Linked DNA regions of Lentimonas sp. CC4. The protein of the gene in region 1 binds, or shares a complex with, the protein of each later gene. Links are inferred from orthologs where the notes say so. Each region holds a gene or a part of one and is shown on either strand. Other genes may lie near its edges. The genes, in order: dnaG and dnaB.

Region 1 (8,477 bases):
TGCTGACGTGATCGGCATTTGAAATACCAAAGCCTACCACAACGGGTAGATCGGTGTATTGTTTGATCACGTCAACGCGGGCCTTAATACCTTCAGACATCGACGCCTGCTCACCGGTCACACCTTCGCGTGAGACATAATAAACAAAGCCAGTCGTCGCTTTGCAGATAATCTCCAGGCGTGAGTCTGGTGTGGTTGGTGCGACGATAAAGACTGTGCCAAGTCCGTGCTTCTCACACGCAGCGAGGTGATCGGCAGCTTCTTCGGGCGGCAGATCCAAAGTCAAAATTCCATCCGCTCCCGCCGCTTTGGCTTCGGCGGCATAGGCCTCACTCCCCTTTGCGAACACGAGGTTGTAATAGGTATAAAAGACGATCGGCACTTCGCTGAATTCGCGCACGGCTTTGACGAGCTCCAGCACGCGCGCACTGGTGCTACCACTCTCCAGCGCACGTTGCGCTGCCAATTGATTCGTCAGGCCATCTGCGAGCGGGTCGGAAAACGGCACGCCGAGCTCCAACACATCGACGCCCGCATCAATCACTGCGCGGCAGGCCTTCACAGACGTTTCAAGATCGGGATCACCGGCGCAAAGGTAGCCGACAAAGGCGGCGCGATTTTCGGCACGGGCAGTAGCAAAGGCTTGTTGGATACGGGACATGGGAACGTGTTGTTTGTTGAAAGTTGTTCGTTAAAGCACTGAAAAATAGTTTCTCAGACAAGACATCTCAGGAAACTCGGTGGCAACCATCAACGATCAAGCAGCAACGATCAACGTTAACTATTCCGCACCAGTGCTTTTTCGATCAGAGGCAGCATCTCGCCGCGCCGGAAGAGTGTGACCTGCCCTGTGCTCCCGGAAACCACAACGCAGAGGCAATCTTCTACCTGTGTGATCGAAGCGGCCGCGGCATGGCGACTGCCGAGTCCGCTCGGCAAGTTGTGTGTATAGTCGGGCGCATGGATCAGTGATCCTGCCGAAATTAACACGCCATCGCCACGAATGATAAAGGCTCCATCAATCGAGGAGAGCTCTTTGACGGTTTCATCCATGAATGGATTCAAAATATTACGATCCTCATCCTTGTATCCGTAAAAAGGATTCAAAATGAGTGGCTTGGTGTATTCAGAAATTTTCTCGGCATTTCCAAGCACGAACAAACAACCGACAGGGTGCCCTTCGCGCCCTTCGACAGCGAGCTCCGTGGCAATTGCCAAGACACGCTCGACCACTTCTGGCTTCACACCAGTGGGTAGCATATTGGATTTCTGGATCAACATGGTTTCGAATTCACGCTCCACATCGACCACCGTGATACTATCAAATTGATTGCTTTTCGGCAGTCCACCGACACAGCAAAGGCGCTCATTACTCGCAAAAATCCCACGCGTGAGACCGATCAATACCGCACTGCGCAATTGGGAAAAGCGGTGATTACTAAACGAACGAATCGGCAGCACCTCATCGATGCCGTTGTGCTCGTTCACTAAGTCTGAAGTGCCATGCGCGATCAGCACGGTCTTGAAATCCTTAAACACTGCACCCACCTCGGCACCGCCACCAAAGGTATCGCCAAACACAAGCACGGACGTGCAATTCGCACCTTTCGCAATTTTCGCGGCTTCCTTCAGGATTAGGTTGTTAAATCGATCATGGCTACGCTTTGGCTTGGCACCATCGCCCCCGAAGACCGTTTTCAACTCGCGGCGAAAGTCCGGTAACGATTCCGCGGAAGCAAGTCGCTCCATGTGGGTTTTGTCCTGAAAGACACGCGCCAGCGATGCTAGGCCATAGAGATAATTGCGGGCTTTTTCGGATGCCAGTAACAAAAATACGTAGCGAATCTCTTGATACTCTGACTGCCCATCATAGACCAGACCCGCCGGGCAACGCCCCACTGCGATCATGTAATTGCGCTTCATCGGCACACGTGCGTGCGGCAGGCAAACACCACTGCCGAGGTAGGTCGTCATTTGCTTCTCCCGATCTAACAGGTCACTCAGCAAGCGTTTCTTCGTCAGGCCTTTTTCTTTTGAGATATCGCAAACATCTAATAGCTCCGACAGAGCACCCTTGAAGTCGGTGCTCTCGAGATCGATCACACGGGTTTGAGCGATGTAGCGGTCAATGCGCATAGCTTATAAGGGAAACCTCAGCGTCGAATGTCAAAAGATTTTAAAAATACCACGAAAAATAAATACAGCACACAGCACCCGCAAGTTCCATGTAATCAACCGACTTGAAAAATAAAGAGATCAGGCACTGCCTGACATTTTACTGTTCCCACTCAATCGCGCCCTTCTTCAACTCGTAGAATAGTCCAAGGACTAGAACAAAGAGGAAGAAGAAAATCGGCAATAGAATCGGCAGGTTCGCAGCAAGAAACTCGCGAAAGACCAGCACCCAAGGCACCAGGAAGATCACCTCGATATCAAATAGGATGAACAGCATCGCAGTGACATAGAACTTCACGGCGAAACGCGCGTGGCTAGAACCTTGAGCCAACATGCCACACTCATACGGAGTATCTTTAAGTCCAACCGAAGTGCCGCGCTGTCCGAAGATGTGCGACGCCACAAGAACAACCGCACCGATACTGGCTGCGATGGTAAATTGAATAAGAATCGGATAATAGTCCGCGATCTGCATAGGAAGCAAAGAATGAGGCTTTTCGCCCTAGTTCAAGGCGTTTCTTCAAGCTTCGGCAATTATTCTGCTTATAGTAGCTGATTTCAGGAAAAAGCACGACTCTCGTAGTCGAGTTCCTTGCCTGACATGAGCTTGTCGAATGTAGCTGCTCGACCGACAAGGCCATCGAGACGATACTCACGCGCATCAAGTATTGTGATTTGTGAAATCGAAGCATCTGGCGTAGGGGTGCTGCTTGCGGCACCCGCGAAGGCAGCTAAAGTTTTACAACTTCCTATGCGTGTCGCCTTTGCGCGGGCTTCGCAAGCAAAGCCCCTACAGCAAGATAGCGAAATAGCATGAATGCACTTTTCACAAATCATGATGCCATCGAGACTATCTCCTCCTGGCGGGTGTCCTCCTACTTAAAACCGACTTGCCTTATTCGGAGCCAGCATCCTCGGAGCCAGCATCCGCACTTTCAGGCGCCACAAACGACAAATGCTGCAGACGGATCTGCGACTTATCATAGACTCCCAAGCCAAGGCTTGCCGCAAAGGGCAACTGACGCGGCAGCGGTGATATCTCCGGAAAACCATCCAGCAGCCGATACTTATTCATCCGATCATACAGCATGCGGTCAATCGCCACTGGATCTGAGCTCATCCATAGCAACGGCTCCGAGCGTGTGTAGCGCGATTTAAACCGAGGCCCGCCGATATACTGGTAGCGCTCCAAAGAGACGAAGTGCAACACCATGCGCTCATGTAACTCGGGGATCGCAGCGATTTCAGCCACTGCAGCCGAGGCGGTCGCCTCATTACCGAGAAAGCGCTGACTATTACTCACATTCCACAAGGTCGCATTGGCTAGCGCACCATCCACGCCCAAAGCCTTATCATCCACACCAACCGCCAAGTTCACCCAAAAATCCACATCAAATAATAGCGGTGCGGCCAAAAAGCTCTTACGCTCGATCGCGCCCTCTTCCAATGCACTACTCCCTCGCCCGAGGCCGCCCAACAACTGCGGCTCCTGATTCATACTTGGTGGCAACGGGCTGTCATAAAACCAATCCGGATCATAATAGCGCTCACTGTCCAACGCATACACTGGGCACCCCTCGAAATGGGCCAGATCCGAACTCAAAGAAGGCATAATGCCCGCCTGCCTCAACTGATGCTCGGAATAATCCACGATCACAATTGATTCCCGCTCAAAACCACGCGCCTCCAGCACCTCGATCATCGCTCGAAGTAGCTGTAACGGGGTGCTCAACCCACGGCCACTGCGCGAATTGACCTTGATACCAACCTTGCCGCGCTCCCCCGGGGCCAAGCGAGCGCCCACCTGTGCTTCATACGCCTCGACCAAAGCCGCCACCTCGGTGTAATAAAGTTTTCCTTCCGCAAGAGGCGCCTCCCAAACTAAACCCAACGGCGCACGCGGCGCCAACCCTTCCTGCGCACGCACCATCGATGGCATCAGCAAACCACCAATCAGGAGCAATACGCTACAAATGCAGCGACATAGCCTCAAATCAAGGCGCAACGCCCGCCTATCCACTTGACACCCAAACAAGGGAAACGAAAGTGACGACAACGCTGTGGTCTTATCTCCAGAAATACACACCCTACGCAACAAATTGCTGCTTATGCTAAAAGCAAACACCAAAAACCTAATCTCCATTCTTATTCCTCTGACAGCCCTGATTTTATCAGGTTGCAGCGGCCCTGAAGAAAAAAGAGCCAACAGCCTCAACGCAGTCGCAGAACTACGTGCAATTGGAGACGACACCGCCGCACTCGCCACACTCGACGCCCTTTCAAACGAGTTCCCCAACGACACCGAAATTTTACGTCAGATCGGCAGCATCCACGAAGCACTCGGCAACACCGCCGAAGCCGCCTTCTACCTCAGCGCCGCTTACAATCAAGCGCCGGACGACGTCGAACTACTCTACCAAACTTACCGCGCACAGGAAAACGCCAACCAAACACAAGCCGCACACGAGCTACTCGAAGCACTCGCCCAAACCGAGCCCGACGCCATCACTGACGAGCTCTGGCTACGTCTGGGCAAATATCGCGCCGACGCTCAACAAACACAATCAGCCCTCGATGCCTATCTAAAAGGGGTCGATCCGGAAAACAGCACCCCCACACCGGAAACCGCAGTCGCCATCGGAACACTCTTTAAGCAACTCGACAACCTGCCACAAGCCGAACGCTGGTTTAACATCGCAGCCAACAGCGACGATCCCAACGCACTTCCCGCACTCTTCGGCCTACTCGACATCAACCTTCGCAATAAGAACTGGACCGAGGCCGAAGCAGTGATCGCCCAGCTCGACAAACAATTCCCGGGCGCAGTCGATGCCAGCGAATGGGCAACCTACCGCAGCGAACTCGAAGGCTGGCGCACCGCCCAGACGAAACTAAAAGCCGACCTAGCCAAAAAGCTGGCTGCCAAAGAAGCGGCCGCAAAAGCAGCCGCTGAGGCACAAGCAAAAGCAAAAGCCGCCGAGCAAGTCGCCACCATCACACCAGTTGAATCCATCGATGACGCCGACGTAACCAGCGCAGACACGGAAACCGTTGGCGGCAAAGCACAAATCATCGCAGACCTCGAGCACGCCGAGGCCATGGCCGACACGCCCGCAGTCGAATCCGAAGAGCTACCAGCGATCGCCTTCAACCCAGCCATCGCAATTGAGCCCGCAGAGCCAGAGTTCGCACTGGGCGTGACTTACGACCAACAAGCTGAAGGCGCAGCCATTGATTACTCGATCGGCACCTCCGATCTCAACGACTCCTTCGCAACCGACGTGACCATCGAAGCCGACGCCCCAGCCACCGAGCCATCCTCCGCAATTAGCGCCACGCTGCCTCCACGTAGTCTCGACCACATTCTCGCTGATGCCGAAACCGCCACCTTTGAGCATGACTATAAGCAAGCCATCCAACTTTACTGGCAAGCACTCGGCCGCGCGAACAATCGCGCCGACATTTGGAACATGCTCTCACGCGCCTACCGATTCGACGGGCAGACCAAGAACGCCGAAACCACTGCGCTCGAAGCGACCCGTCTCGCCCCCGCGGAAATCGACTATACACTCGACTATTTGCGTGTCATCCAACGCACGAAGAAGCCCGAAGACTTCCTAGCCGAGCTACAAACCGCTTACGACCGCTTCCCGCGCAGCCCAGAAATCACACTGTCACTCGCTCGTGGTTATGAGCGAATTGATGGGAACAATTCTACCGCGATCATACTCTACGAACGCTTCATCCAACTCGCACCGAATCATTCACTCCGTCCAGAAGCCGAAGCAGCCCTCTCCCGACTCCGCTAAGCCCCTTCAAGTCTCAGCTCTCAAGTCTCAAGTCTCTGCCCTCAGGTCTCCCTCCTCAGCTCTCTCAAAAAAAATACGTGGCCCGCATTGCGCAAAAATCAGTCGAAGCGATCAAGCATCAGGTAAATCTGGTGGATATCGTGTCTCCCTATGTAGAGCTCAAACGAGCTGGCAGCTCATGGAAAGGGCTCAGCCCGTTCACCCAAGAGAAAACGCCCTCGTTTTACGTCCATCCCGACCGCGGCTTCTATAAATGCTTTAGCACCGGCGAAGGCGGCGACTGCTTCACCTTCATTATGAAGGTCGAGAACCTCGAATTCCCCGAAGCAATCGAGTATATCGCCAAGAAATTCAATATCACCCTCGAATACGAAGCAGGCGGCCCGTCCCGCGAGGAAGTCTCACTGCGCAAGCAGATCTTCGAGATTCACGAACTCGCCACCACCTGGTTTCACCAACAATTAGTCGAGTCCGAAGAAGCCGCGCCCGTCCGCACCTACTGGCAGGAGCAACGCGGCTTCACCATGGAGACCGCCGACGAGGTAAAAATCGGCTACGCGCCCGCCGCTCGCAATGCACTCGCCCTCTACTTCAAAGAGCGCGGCATTCCGACCGCGGCCATGCGTCAATGCGGTCTCTTCTTCGCGCGCGACAACGAGAACTATCACGAAAATTTCAAATCGCGCTTCCGCGGCCGCCTCATGGTGCCAATTCGTGATGTGCAGGGGCGCGTCGTCGCCTTCACCGCACGGCAACTCGAACAGACGCCCGCAGACGACCCCGCCCGCGAAGCCAAATACGTCAATTCCCCAGAGACACAAATTTTCCACAAAGGGCGCATTCTTTTCGGCATGGATCATGCCCGCACCCACCTCAAAGAAGGCGGCAGCTTCCTACTAGTCGAAGGCCAACTCGACGCCATCCGCTGTTGGTCTGTCGGCCTGCACACTGCAGTCGCCCCACAAGGCACCGCGATTACCGACGATCAACTACACTTGATGCGCCGCTACCAGCCAAATTGCGTAGAATGCTTACTCGATGGAGACAAGGCCGGCCGCAAAGCCGCGCTGCGCGCACTCCCACTCGCCTTCAAAGCCGGGCTCGAATTCCGCTACTTACTCCTACCAGAAAAAGCTGACCCCGACGATTTGCTGCGCCAACACGGAGCCGAAGCCCTGGAGCCACTACGCAAAGCCTCAAAAAGCGCGATCCAGCTGGCCATTTCAGAAAGCCTCCCCGATGACCGTCCGCCCAGCACCAACGAAAAAACCACTGCCCTACGCAGCGTCTTCGACCTACTACAACACGTGCCCTCGGAGGTCGCCCGCGAAGACTACATTCAGACCGCCTCAAAGCTACTGAATGTCGACGCACATGCCGCACTGGTTGATTTCAAAAAAGCGCCCAAGCCTCAGACTTACAATAAGGGACAGGAAAATCCAAAACCTACCAATAAAGTCAGTAAAGACGCACTATTGACAGATGGAACATGGGAGCTACTTTGGCTCGTTTTACACTTTCCCGAACATAGCGCAGCAATCTCAGAAATAATTGATTACGATTGGATTAATAACACATCACCAGCCGGCCGTTTTCTAAAGCGCATCCTCGCCGAATTACGCGAAGGCCTGATTGAAGACGCCTCAAATATTGAAAATCTCATCGAAACGATTGAAGACCGTCAACTTATGGCCGACCTTCACTCTAGAGATTTAGAAATGGATGCTGACCTTGCCCACATGGAAATCAACAATCAGCTTAACTACATCTACAACAACTACTTAAAAATCCGACTACAAACACTCAAGCAACGAGTCGCCAATGCCACACCAGAGGAACAGCAAGACCTCATGCGCAAAGTTATAAAAGCCCGCAACGAACTCGCCGCACCACACAAACTCGAAATTTAAATAAGTAGTCCTTCCAGACAGCACCACCACACACATTATGCCCGCAGCGAAAAAGACCACCGCAAAGAAAACAGTGACCAAGAAAGCCCCGGCAAAAAAAGTCGCAAAGAAGACCGCCGCCAAAAAAGCAGTCTCCGAAGAAGAAATTGAAAAGGAGCTCGAAAAGGTCGCACCTAAAAAACGCAAATTGACTGCGAAAGCACAGGAAAAGCTCAACGAGCGCATCCGCAGCCTCATCCGACTTTCTAAAGAGCAAAGCTTCCTTACTTATAAGGACATCAACAAAGCCCTGCCCGAGAGCGTCAGCAATCCGGACGAAATCGAGAACATCATCTCTATCCTTCAAAATCTCGAAGTTGAGATTCTAGACGACACCGAAGTCGAAGCCTACAAGGCGCGTCAGGAAGAGACCGAAGAGAAAGAAGTCCGCACCTCTCAAAACGACATCCTCGACGATCCTGTTCGGATGTATCTCAAGCAAATGGGTCAAGTGCCCTTGCTGACACGCGAAGAAGAAGTCGCCATTTCCAAACGTATCGAGAAGGCCGAGTTGCGCGCACAAGACGCGCTTTTCTCCACTGCG
Region 2 (8,844 bases), 160 kb from region 1 along the record:
CCATCTCTAGTTCTGCATAGGTCGCATCTTTGCCTAAGCGTAAAAGCGCTTCAGCGACTTCACGGTTTCCTTGCGGCGGATACAACCAATCGGAAGTGAAACCAACAACAAGCCCTGGAGCCGAAACTGCAGACAGCGTGTCATCCAGCGACACTGGACTGTGCAGATCAAAGCGATCGAGCGCCTTAGTTAAATACAAATAGGTATTTGCATCGAAACGACCCACAAAGCTTTGCCCTTGATAGCGCAGATAGCTCTCTACCTCAAATTCGACGTCAAAGTGCTCACGCCCCCCATCCAAAGTGCGCCGCTTACGGCCAAATTTGGCCTCCATCCCAGCGTCTGAGAGGTAAGTAATATGCGCCATCATTCGCGCGACTGATAGGCCATGCCCAGGCGGTTGATCGGGATCATAGTTCCCCTCATCCCAAACTGGATCACAAATAATCGCTTGGCGACCCGTATCATTGAACGCAATCGCCTGCGCATTGTGCCGCGCACAGCAAGCCATTGCGATATAACGCCCCACACGATCTGGAAAATCAATCGCCCATTGTAGCGTTTGCATCCCTCCCATACTGCCACCAACGACAGCATGCAGTCGGTCGATCCCCAAAGAGTCCAGTAATACACTCTGCGCTTTAACCATGTCACGCACAGTCAGCTTGGGAAAGTCCAAGCGATAACGTTCACCCGTCTCAGGGTTGACCGAATACGGCCCTGACGAACCAGAGCAGCCCCCCAAGGAGTTCGAGCATATCACATAATAGCGCGACGTATCAATCGGCTTGCCTGGGCCGACCACAAAGTTCCACCAGCCCGATTTGCGCTCATCCATACTATGCACACCCGCACAGTGATGATTACCACTCAGCGCGTGGCAGATGAGTATTGCATTATCCTTCGCGTCATTAAGGTGCCCGTAGGTCTCATAACGCAGCGTCAGTTCAGGAATCGTCCCGCCCGATTCGAAGCGAAACGGTTCACGGGAAACGAAATCTTGATACTCAACTAAGCCGACATCCCCCTCTTCTGGGGAATGCGGTGCTGGTTCGGAATCATTCATTACTTAATAGTGAAATAGTATGCCTCCGACAAGAGGACGCAGCGAAACGCGCGTCAAGCAAACGGACTAGTATCCTTTGATCTCAAAGAGACCAGTGACACTGGCGTTATCATGAATACGCTTAATACCTTCGCCCAGTAGCGCTGCGACACTGAGCACAGTAATCGGCACCCCTTCACGCTGCTCCACAGGAGTCGTGTCTGTTGTGATCAACCGATCCAGCAAGCCATTGGAAATACGCTCGTAGCCCATATCGTTCAAGACACCGTGACTCACGGCAGCCATGACACTCTTGGCACCATTCTTTTTAAGCAATTCCGCAGCAGCGCAGAGCGTGCCTGCAGTCTCGGTCATATCATCAATCAATAGGATATCTCGACCTTCAACATCTCCCACGAGTGAAACAGCCTCAACCGTTTCGGCTGAAGTGCGTCGCTTCGCGATAAATCCGAGCGGCACGTCCAACATGCTCGCATACGCAGACGCCATCTTCATGCCACCGACATCAGGAGAGAAGAGCGATAAGTTAGTCGTGTCGATATCCTTCAGGTATTCGAACAAAACCGGCGAAGCATAGAGATGATCGACTGGAATATCGAAGAAACCTTGAATCTGCTGTGCGTGCAAATCGACGGTCAATACACGCGTCGCCCCCGCAGAAACCAACAAATTGGCTACCAGCTTTGAGGTAATCGGCACACGTGGCTGATCCTTACGATCTTGGCGTGCATACCCATAAAACGGGATCACAGCAGTAATGCTTCTCGCCGAAGCGCGACGCGCCGCATCGATCATGATGAATAGCTCCATCAAATACTGATTTGCCGGATTACAGGTCGACTGAATGATGAAAATATCCGCACCGCGAATATTCTCATTAATACGAACAAAGCTCTCTCCATCTGGAAAACTAATCACCGTGGCATCCCCAAGAGGAACATCCAGATAATTACAGATATCTTTCGCTAATTTCGGGTTGGAATTCCCGCAGAAAATTTTCAGTGAGCTTTCTTTCATATCAATTATTTTGTTGTGTCACGTTCAGCCAAAGACTCGACACTTTTCTCTAATTTATCGAATCTTTTAAACAGATCCGGAAGACGCCGCTGTAAAACAGCAATGCGGTTAAAAAGCATAATAGGCTCTGCAGTCGGCCCACGCACCTGTTCTTTAGGTTTCAATGAACGTGCAATTCCAGTCTTACCCGCAGCGACGACGCCAGCTCCGATCGTCAAATGCCCGGCAACGCCGACTTGGCCTGCCAGCACAACACCATCCTCCAGCACTGTGCTGCCGCTGATACCGACTTGAGCAATGATCAAGCAATGCCTGCCGATCCGCACATTATGGGCGATCTGCACCTGATTATCGACTTTAGTCCCAGTGCCGATGACCGTGGACCCGAAACGAGCCCGATCAATCGAAGTATTCGAACCAATATCGACATCCGCTTCTGTCACGACATTGCCAATCTGAGGAATACGTTGATGTCCTCCGTCGCGGAACTCGTAACCATAGCCATCAGAGCCGATGACACAACTGGAGTGAAGCCGGTTTCGAGGACCGACGACACAATAATCACCGACAACGACGTGCGGATAAATATACGACTCATCCCCCACCTTCGCATATTTACCGATGCTAACATGCGACTCGAGCACTGCTGCCCCCACCACCGCACCTTTGCCAATATAGCAAAACGGTCCAATCGTCGCAGACGGCGAGATCACTGCGCCCTCATCCACAAAGGCAGTCGAATGCACGCCCGGCTCAGGAGCCGGCTGCAAGCTTTTCTCCATATCGCGGCAGAGCAAGGCGAGCGCATACGAAGGGCTATCCACTTTGATGTGTAGCTGTCCAGCCTTAGGGGCTTCTGCATACTCACGCGGTAAGAGCAACACAGATGCCTGCGATGCGGCCACAGTATCACGATACTTTGCATTCCCTAAAAAGGAGAGATCCCCCTCGACCGCCTCGGAGAGAGACGCGATGCCGAGGATATTACCTTGGAATTGACCGGAGCATTCTGCGTCGTCGCCGACGATTTCCAAGATACGTTGAATGGTGTAAACAAATGCCATACAAAAGAGAGAACAAAAAACCCTGTCCTAAGCGAGAACAGGGTTTTTGAAATTTGAAATTATTAACGAACTTATTTAGCCGCATTCAAAACTGCGATCACAGCGTCGGAGATCTCAAGATCATCCGAAGCGTAGACCACTGCATTAATTGGCACGACCAAATCGATGCCCTTGTCTTGAGCAACCTGCTTGACTGCTTCGACTGCTTTGGCTTGTAGCGGAGCGAGCTCTTGTTGCTGGCCTTGCTGAGCGAGTTGCTGTGCTTGTTGGCGGAACTGGTTGAGCTCGACTTGAGCGGCTTGAAGCTGAGATTGGAGACCAGCGACTTCTGCAGCAGCTTCAGCCTTTGCTTCATCACCTAGAGCAGGATTCTTAACCTTCGCCTCTGCCTCACGGCCAGTTGTAACGATCGCTTGGATGTTTTCCTGCATCCTCTTCATTTCCTCTTCTACTGGGGCGACGGACCCTTTGACCTTCTCAACAGCAGTCTGGAAAGCAGTGTAGTCGTTCAAGATACGCTGAACATTGACAGTCGCAACGACTGGAGTCTTCTGGCCGAATAGACCGACCGCGCAGAAAACAGAAGCAAGAAAGAGAATAGTTATTTTTTTCATAGTTATTAATTGAGGATTATGATTTGAGAATGCAAGCAACACTAGAAGCGTGTGCCAAACGAAAAGTTAAACTGAGCCCCATTATCATCCGCATCATCAGGCACTGTAATAGGGAAACCAAGGTCAAGCTTCAGCGGAGAGCCCATTAGGATAATACGCGCGCCGATCCCCCAATTAGATGCATAGTCTGAAGGACTAAAATCATAATCAGATTCGTTAACAAAACCACAGTCATAGAAAGCAACGAGCCCTAAAGGTTCCGCAAGTCGCCAACCATATTCGAAAGAAAGCATGCCGTAAGTATCACCACCGACCGATTCACTCGAATCTTCCTCATCCCGTGGGCTAACATCACGATACTCGAAACCACGCAAACTATCCGGACCGCCCAGGTAGAATCGGTCATAAAATGGGACATCATCACTATCGCCGTATGGCGAAGCGGTGCCGACACGCCCGATAATTGACAGCGTCTGATCATACAGATCAAAGGTCGGAAAGAATTGAGCAGAGCGCGCCTCAAGCTTTAGATAATGCACATCACCGCCCACACCAGCGAGGTTCGCAGAGAGCGTCGTCCGATTACCATTGCGTGTGAACATCAGCGAATCGCGAGAATCACGAAGTAATGTCAGGCCCACGGAAGACACATATTCATCTCCCTCGGCCTCACGATAGGTCTTCACATCATCATCCACATCAAAAATATCGACCAACTCCAAACGGTAACTGACACGCGCTTCAACCAACTCAAAGAGTCGACGACGCAGATACAGCTCAAAACCAGTGCGGAGCTCATTATAATCACTACTATTGTAGTCCGACTCCGTGCGGAATATCTCGACCCCAAAGGCCAAACGCTGCTCGAATAACCAAGGCTCCTCGAATGCGATCAAGACTTCATTACTCGTCGTGCCCAACGATGCGCGGAAACGGAACTTCTGGCCAGCACCACGAAAACCAGAGCGCCAGTTAAAGAGGTCGAAATTACCTTGAGTCAGCTCGAAGTAAACGACCGCACTCTCAACGGAACCAAAACCAGCACCAAAAGTGAAGTTACCCGTGCGACCTTCGCTGACAGTCACACTTAAATCACGACGACCAGGAATATTGGTGGCCTCCGGATTCATGCGCACATCACCAAAATAACGCGTATTGCGCAAACGGTTCTCACTGGTCTCCATACGCTTAAGGTCAAACACGTCACCTGGGCGAAGCGCCAATTCACGAATGATCACCCGTGTCTTCGTAATCGTGTTGCCTTCGACCTTAATCGATTCGACATAAAACTTCTCGCTCTCCCGCACTCGGAACACGACATCAATCGCACGTGTAGCCATATTCGGCACACGTTCGGCACGCACACCTGCATCTAAATAACCACGCGAAGTATAATATTCGCGAACAGCAGTCGCAGCCTGATCGACTTTCTCAGGAGAAAATGGATCGCCGGACTCAACCTCAACCGCTCCAATTAGCTCCCCTTCAGTAAAAATCGTGGCATTCTCAATCGACATCTCACCGACGGTATAGCGCTCCCCTTCCGTCAAACGAATCGTGATGTAAAGATCCTGATCGGTCTTAAAGTCTAGGATCACATCATCCGCATCCACAACCACATCCAAATAACCCTGATTGCGATAATACGTGCGGAGCAGCTCTAGATCTTCCTTAAATTTAACTTCATCAAAACGACCAGAGCCAGTCAACCACGACAACCAACCTCTCTTTTTAGTCTCCAGGACCTTCGCAAGTTTCTTACTTTCGATTGAATCGTTCCCCTCAAACCCCAGCCCCTTGATCTTAACATTCGTGCCCTCATCAATATCAAACAGCACAACTGCAAAGCCAGTGTCTTCATCCCGCCGGATACGGTAATCCACTTTTACATCAGGATACCCCTTCTTTACGTAGTAAGCTTGGATTTTGTCAGCAGCCTCGCTGACTTGATACTCATCCAGCGGCACACCTGCCTCCAACTCACCTTTCGAGGACAAACGCCCTTCCTTGTATTTGTTATTTCCGGAATACGTAATGCGCTCAATGGTATACTTAGGAATCACCTCAAAGATCACATCCACCGAACCGTCATCTGAATTCTCGACCTTCACCTCGACAAACTCAAAGTGTCCGGTGCCATACAGTGTGCGAATCGACTGATCGACCAACGCTGTGTTATAGTTCATGCCGCTGCGCAATTGCACATTGCTGAACACGAACTCCTCACTCACTGACTTGAAGCCGTCGAACTCGACACGCACTTCATTTACCTTCGGGTATTCCTGAGAATCCTGAGCGGATAAAATAGTCAGATTGGCAATGGCTGCGAGGCAGATCACTGCACGCAGGAAAGTCTTAATAAATCGCATTTCTATGTATCTCTAAGTGTTCGCGAACGGCTAGCGATGAAAATTTTCATAGCGTGTATAACGTCGCACAAATGTTAAATCAATGTCGCCAATCGGACCATTACGTTGCTTCGCAATGATCAATTTAATATGCTCCACATCACCAGGCATCGCCCCGTCTTGCACGCCCTCATCATCATCGCTCTTCTTTGGACGATGCAGCAGCAACACCACGTCGGCATCCTGCTCGATCGAACCGGACTCACGAAGATCAGAGATGCGCGGATCGCGATTCTCTTTCTCTGACTCACGATTCAGCTGACTAAGCACGACCACAGGAATACTCAGCTCCTTCGCCATGCCTTTCATACCACGGGAAATATCGGCAATCTGCTGCTCACGCGGCACGCGTGGATCAGCGCCACGAATCAGCTGTAAATAATCGACCACCACGAGACCGAGCTTACTCTTAGTGTGCAGACGACGCGCTTTTGCACGAATATCTAAAATAGTTGAGCTAGAATTATCATCGATCCACAGCGGCGACTGCTTCAGCTCTTTGGCCGTAGTCACGATGTCCGACATATCCTGCTTCGAAGCAACACGGTCGCGAATACGCTTCATATCGACCCGCGAACGGCAGCAAATCAAACGCATCGCCAAGTCTTCGGAGGTCATTTCCAAACTGAACACCAGCACGCCTGCAGGCTTACGCCCCTCCGCTGGCAGCATTGCGTGCTCCGCAAAATTCATCGCCAATGAGGTCTTACCCACCGATGGACGGGCCGCCAACACGATCATTTGACCTGGATGGAAGCCATACGTCATGCCATCCAAATCGCGAAAACCAGATAGCACGCCGTCAATATCATCCTTACCACTTAACAGGGCTTGGATATTACTCACCGCGCCATCAACCGCCTCGCGGATCGGCGTGGCACCCTCAGTGACACGGCCACTACTAATATCGAAGATGTCCTGCTCAATCTTTTCGATGAACGTGGACATATCCTCCTGCTGTTCATAGCAGGCCTCGATCGTCTCGCGTGAGGTGCGAATCAAGCGGCGTAGCAAATACTTCTCGTGAACAATACGGGTAAAGTAGCGCGCGTGAGCTGGCGTCTCGATTCGGTTCTGAATCGCATAGATCGCAGCAATGCCGCCGACTTCTTCTTCCATCCCGTTCTTACGGAGATAGTCCAAAAGCAAGATTTCGTCGATCGGATCACCCGTTTCATACAACGCTAGAAGCGCACGAAAGAGCTCTTGGTGAGATGTCTTAAAGAAATAATCTGGTGTAAGCTTTGCTTCAATACACTCAGTCAGAATTTCGCGACCACCATCAATCAGACAGGCAGCCAGCAGGCCTTCCTCGGCCTCAACATTATGCGGCTGCACACGGATCTCATCAGGTGAGTTTTCCGGGCTCCGAGCATCACGAAACTTACGGCCGCCTTTGTTGCGACCGTAAGAGGAATTCGTTGATTCAGGCGGCATGGAACGAACTATTGTCTAATCGACCGCGCTGAGTGGCTTAATCTTCGTCTTCGTCAGAAGCGTCTTCAACAACGGCTTCTTCGATCGGATTTTCAGATACCACTTCGAACTTCAGTTCTACTTCAACATCAGCATGTAGCTTGATGCCAGCAGTGTGCGAACCGAGTTCCTTGATTGGCTGAGCCAAACCGAGTTGCTTCTTAGCAAGCTCGATACCCTCTTCCTTGAGGCGCTCGATCAAATCGTTGGCAGTGACAGCGCCAAACATCTTGCCGCCTTCGCCAGTCTTCACTGCGATTGCGATGCTGGTCTTTTCGATTTGCTCGCCCAATGTGCGTGCTGTTTCGAATTCTTTCTGCTCACGTGCTTCACGTGCCTTGAGAAGCGCTTCAACATGCTTCTTGTTTGCCTGAGTGATAGGCAAAGCTTGCTTGCGTGGAAGCAGGAAGTTGCGTGCATAACCTGCACGCACTGTTACTGTGTCACCCTCGGCGCCGAGGCCTTTGATGGGTTGAAGGAGGAGAACTTGAGAGTTAGCCATGATACGTTTAATTTAAACTGTTATAAAGAGGAGAAATGATACTTTTTTAAAACGGAACGTCCTCATCGAGTGTGTCGTTATCGTTTGAGAAATTTGCCGCTGGCGCAGCAGGTGTTGCCGGAGCAGCTGGCGCAGAGGGAGCCGAACGCGCCGGAGGCGAGCTCTTTTCGTAACCACCGCCAGTATTGCCACCGTCATTGTCTTCGCGACTGCCGAGGAACTGGAAGTTCTCGAGCACGACACTCAACTTACTGCGCTTTTGGCCATCAGATTCCCACTGATCGAGCTTCAAGCGGCCTTCGACCATGATCGGACGCCCCTTACGCATGTATTTATTGATCACCTCGGCCTGCTTACCAAACGCGTCGATATCGACGAACGTTGTTTCTTCGCGGCGCTCTCCATCTTTAGTGGAGTAAACACGCGAAGTCGCGAGACCGAGCTTACAGATCGAATTACCATTAGGCGTCACACGCAACTCAGGGTCGCGGGTCAAGTTTCCCATGAGGATGACTTTATTAAATGAGGCCATGGCGTTTCAGTTGTAAGGAGAGAGACCGACGCAGAAGTCAGATTAGACTGACTGAACGAAGATGCGGTTGACGCGTTTGTCGAGACGAAGCTTTTCTTGAAGCTCTGCAGGCACTGTTCCAGGACCGTCGAAGTAAACTTCGAGGATATGGCCCTGAGTGTAGCG

What was found.
Region 2: the proteins of dnaG (region 1) and dnaB are in contact, whole or in part, in a crystal structure (PDB 2R6A), measured with the Geobacillus stearothermophilus proteins. The link is inferred for Lentimonas sp. CC4 from one-to-one orthologs. Residues at the interface, in WP_049624496.1 of Geobacillus stearothermophilus: Lys456, Leu457, Leu458, Pro459, Ala460, Asn463, Ala464, Leu467, Leu535, Leu536, Ile537, Ala538, Gln544, Glu545, Asp548, Tyr549, His552; in WP_033016901.1 of Geobacillus stearothermophilus: Ser13, Glu15, Ala16, Gln18, Glu91, Leu92, Asp94, Ala95, Val96, Pro97, Thr98, Ala99, Ala100, Asn101, Tyr104, Tyr105, Ile108.

Annotation. Positions count from the first base shown.
Region 1 is NZ_CACVBO010000001.1:314,775-323,251, forward strand. Bases 5,537-8,477 are described here. They hold dnaG (DNA primase), read left to right. Parts: upstream 5,537-6,061; coding sequence 6,062-7,894; downstream 7,895-8,477. Other genes in these bases: GZZ87_RS01420 (tetratricopeptide repeat protein), read left to right, coding at 5,537-5,984; rpoD (RNA polymerase sigma factor RpoD), read left to right, coding at 7,932-8,477. In the rest of the region: trpA (tryptophan synthase subunit alpha), read right to left, coding at 1-661; GZZ87_RS01405 (PTS sugar transporter subunit IIA), read right to left, coding at 778-2,136; GZZ87_RS01410 (NADH-quinone oxidoreductase subunit A), read right to left, coding at 2,276-2,650; GZZ87_RS01415 (DUF362 domain-containing protein), read right to left, coding at 3,071-4,138; more of GZZ87_RS01420, read left to right, coding at 4,284-5,536. UniProt on the Escherichia coli protein: RNA polymerase that catalyzes the synthesis of short RNA molecules used as primers for DNA polymerase during DNA replication.
Region 2 is NZ_CACVBO010000001.1:472,551-481,394, forward strand. The notes cover bases 5,384-8,347. They hold dnaB (replicative DNA helicase), read right to left. Parts: upstream 7,607-8,347; coding sequence 6,161-7,606; downstream 5,384-6,160. Other genes in these bases: bamA (outer membrane protein assembly factor BamA), read right to left, coding at 5,384-6,130; rplI (50S ribosomal protein L9), read right to left, coding at 7,644-8,147; ssb (single-stranded DNA-binding protein), read right to left, coding at 8,194-8,347. Also shown: GZZ87_RS02035 (homoserine O-acetyltransferase), read right to left, coding at 1-1,066; GZZ87_RS02040 (ribose-phosphate pyrophosphokinase), read right to left, coding at 1,133-2,083; lpxD (UDP-3-O-(3-hydroxymyristoyl)glucosamine N-acyltransferase), read right to left, coding at 2,089-3,147; GZZ87_RS02050 (OmpH family outer membrane protein), read right to left, coding at 3,219-3,761; more of bamA, read right to left, coding at 3,803-5,383; more of ssb, read right to left, coding at 8,348-8,679; GZZ87_RS02075 (30S ribosomal protein S6), read right to left, coding at 8,722-8,844. UniProt on the Escherichia coli protein: The main replicative DNA helicase, it participates in initiation and elongation during chromosome replication. Travels ahead of the DNA replisome, separating dsDNA into templates for DNA synthesis.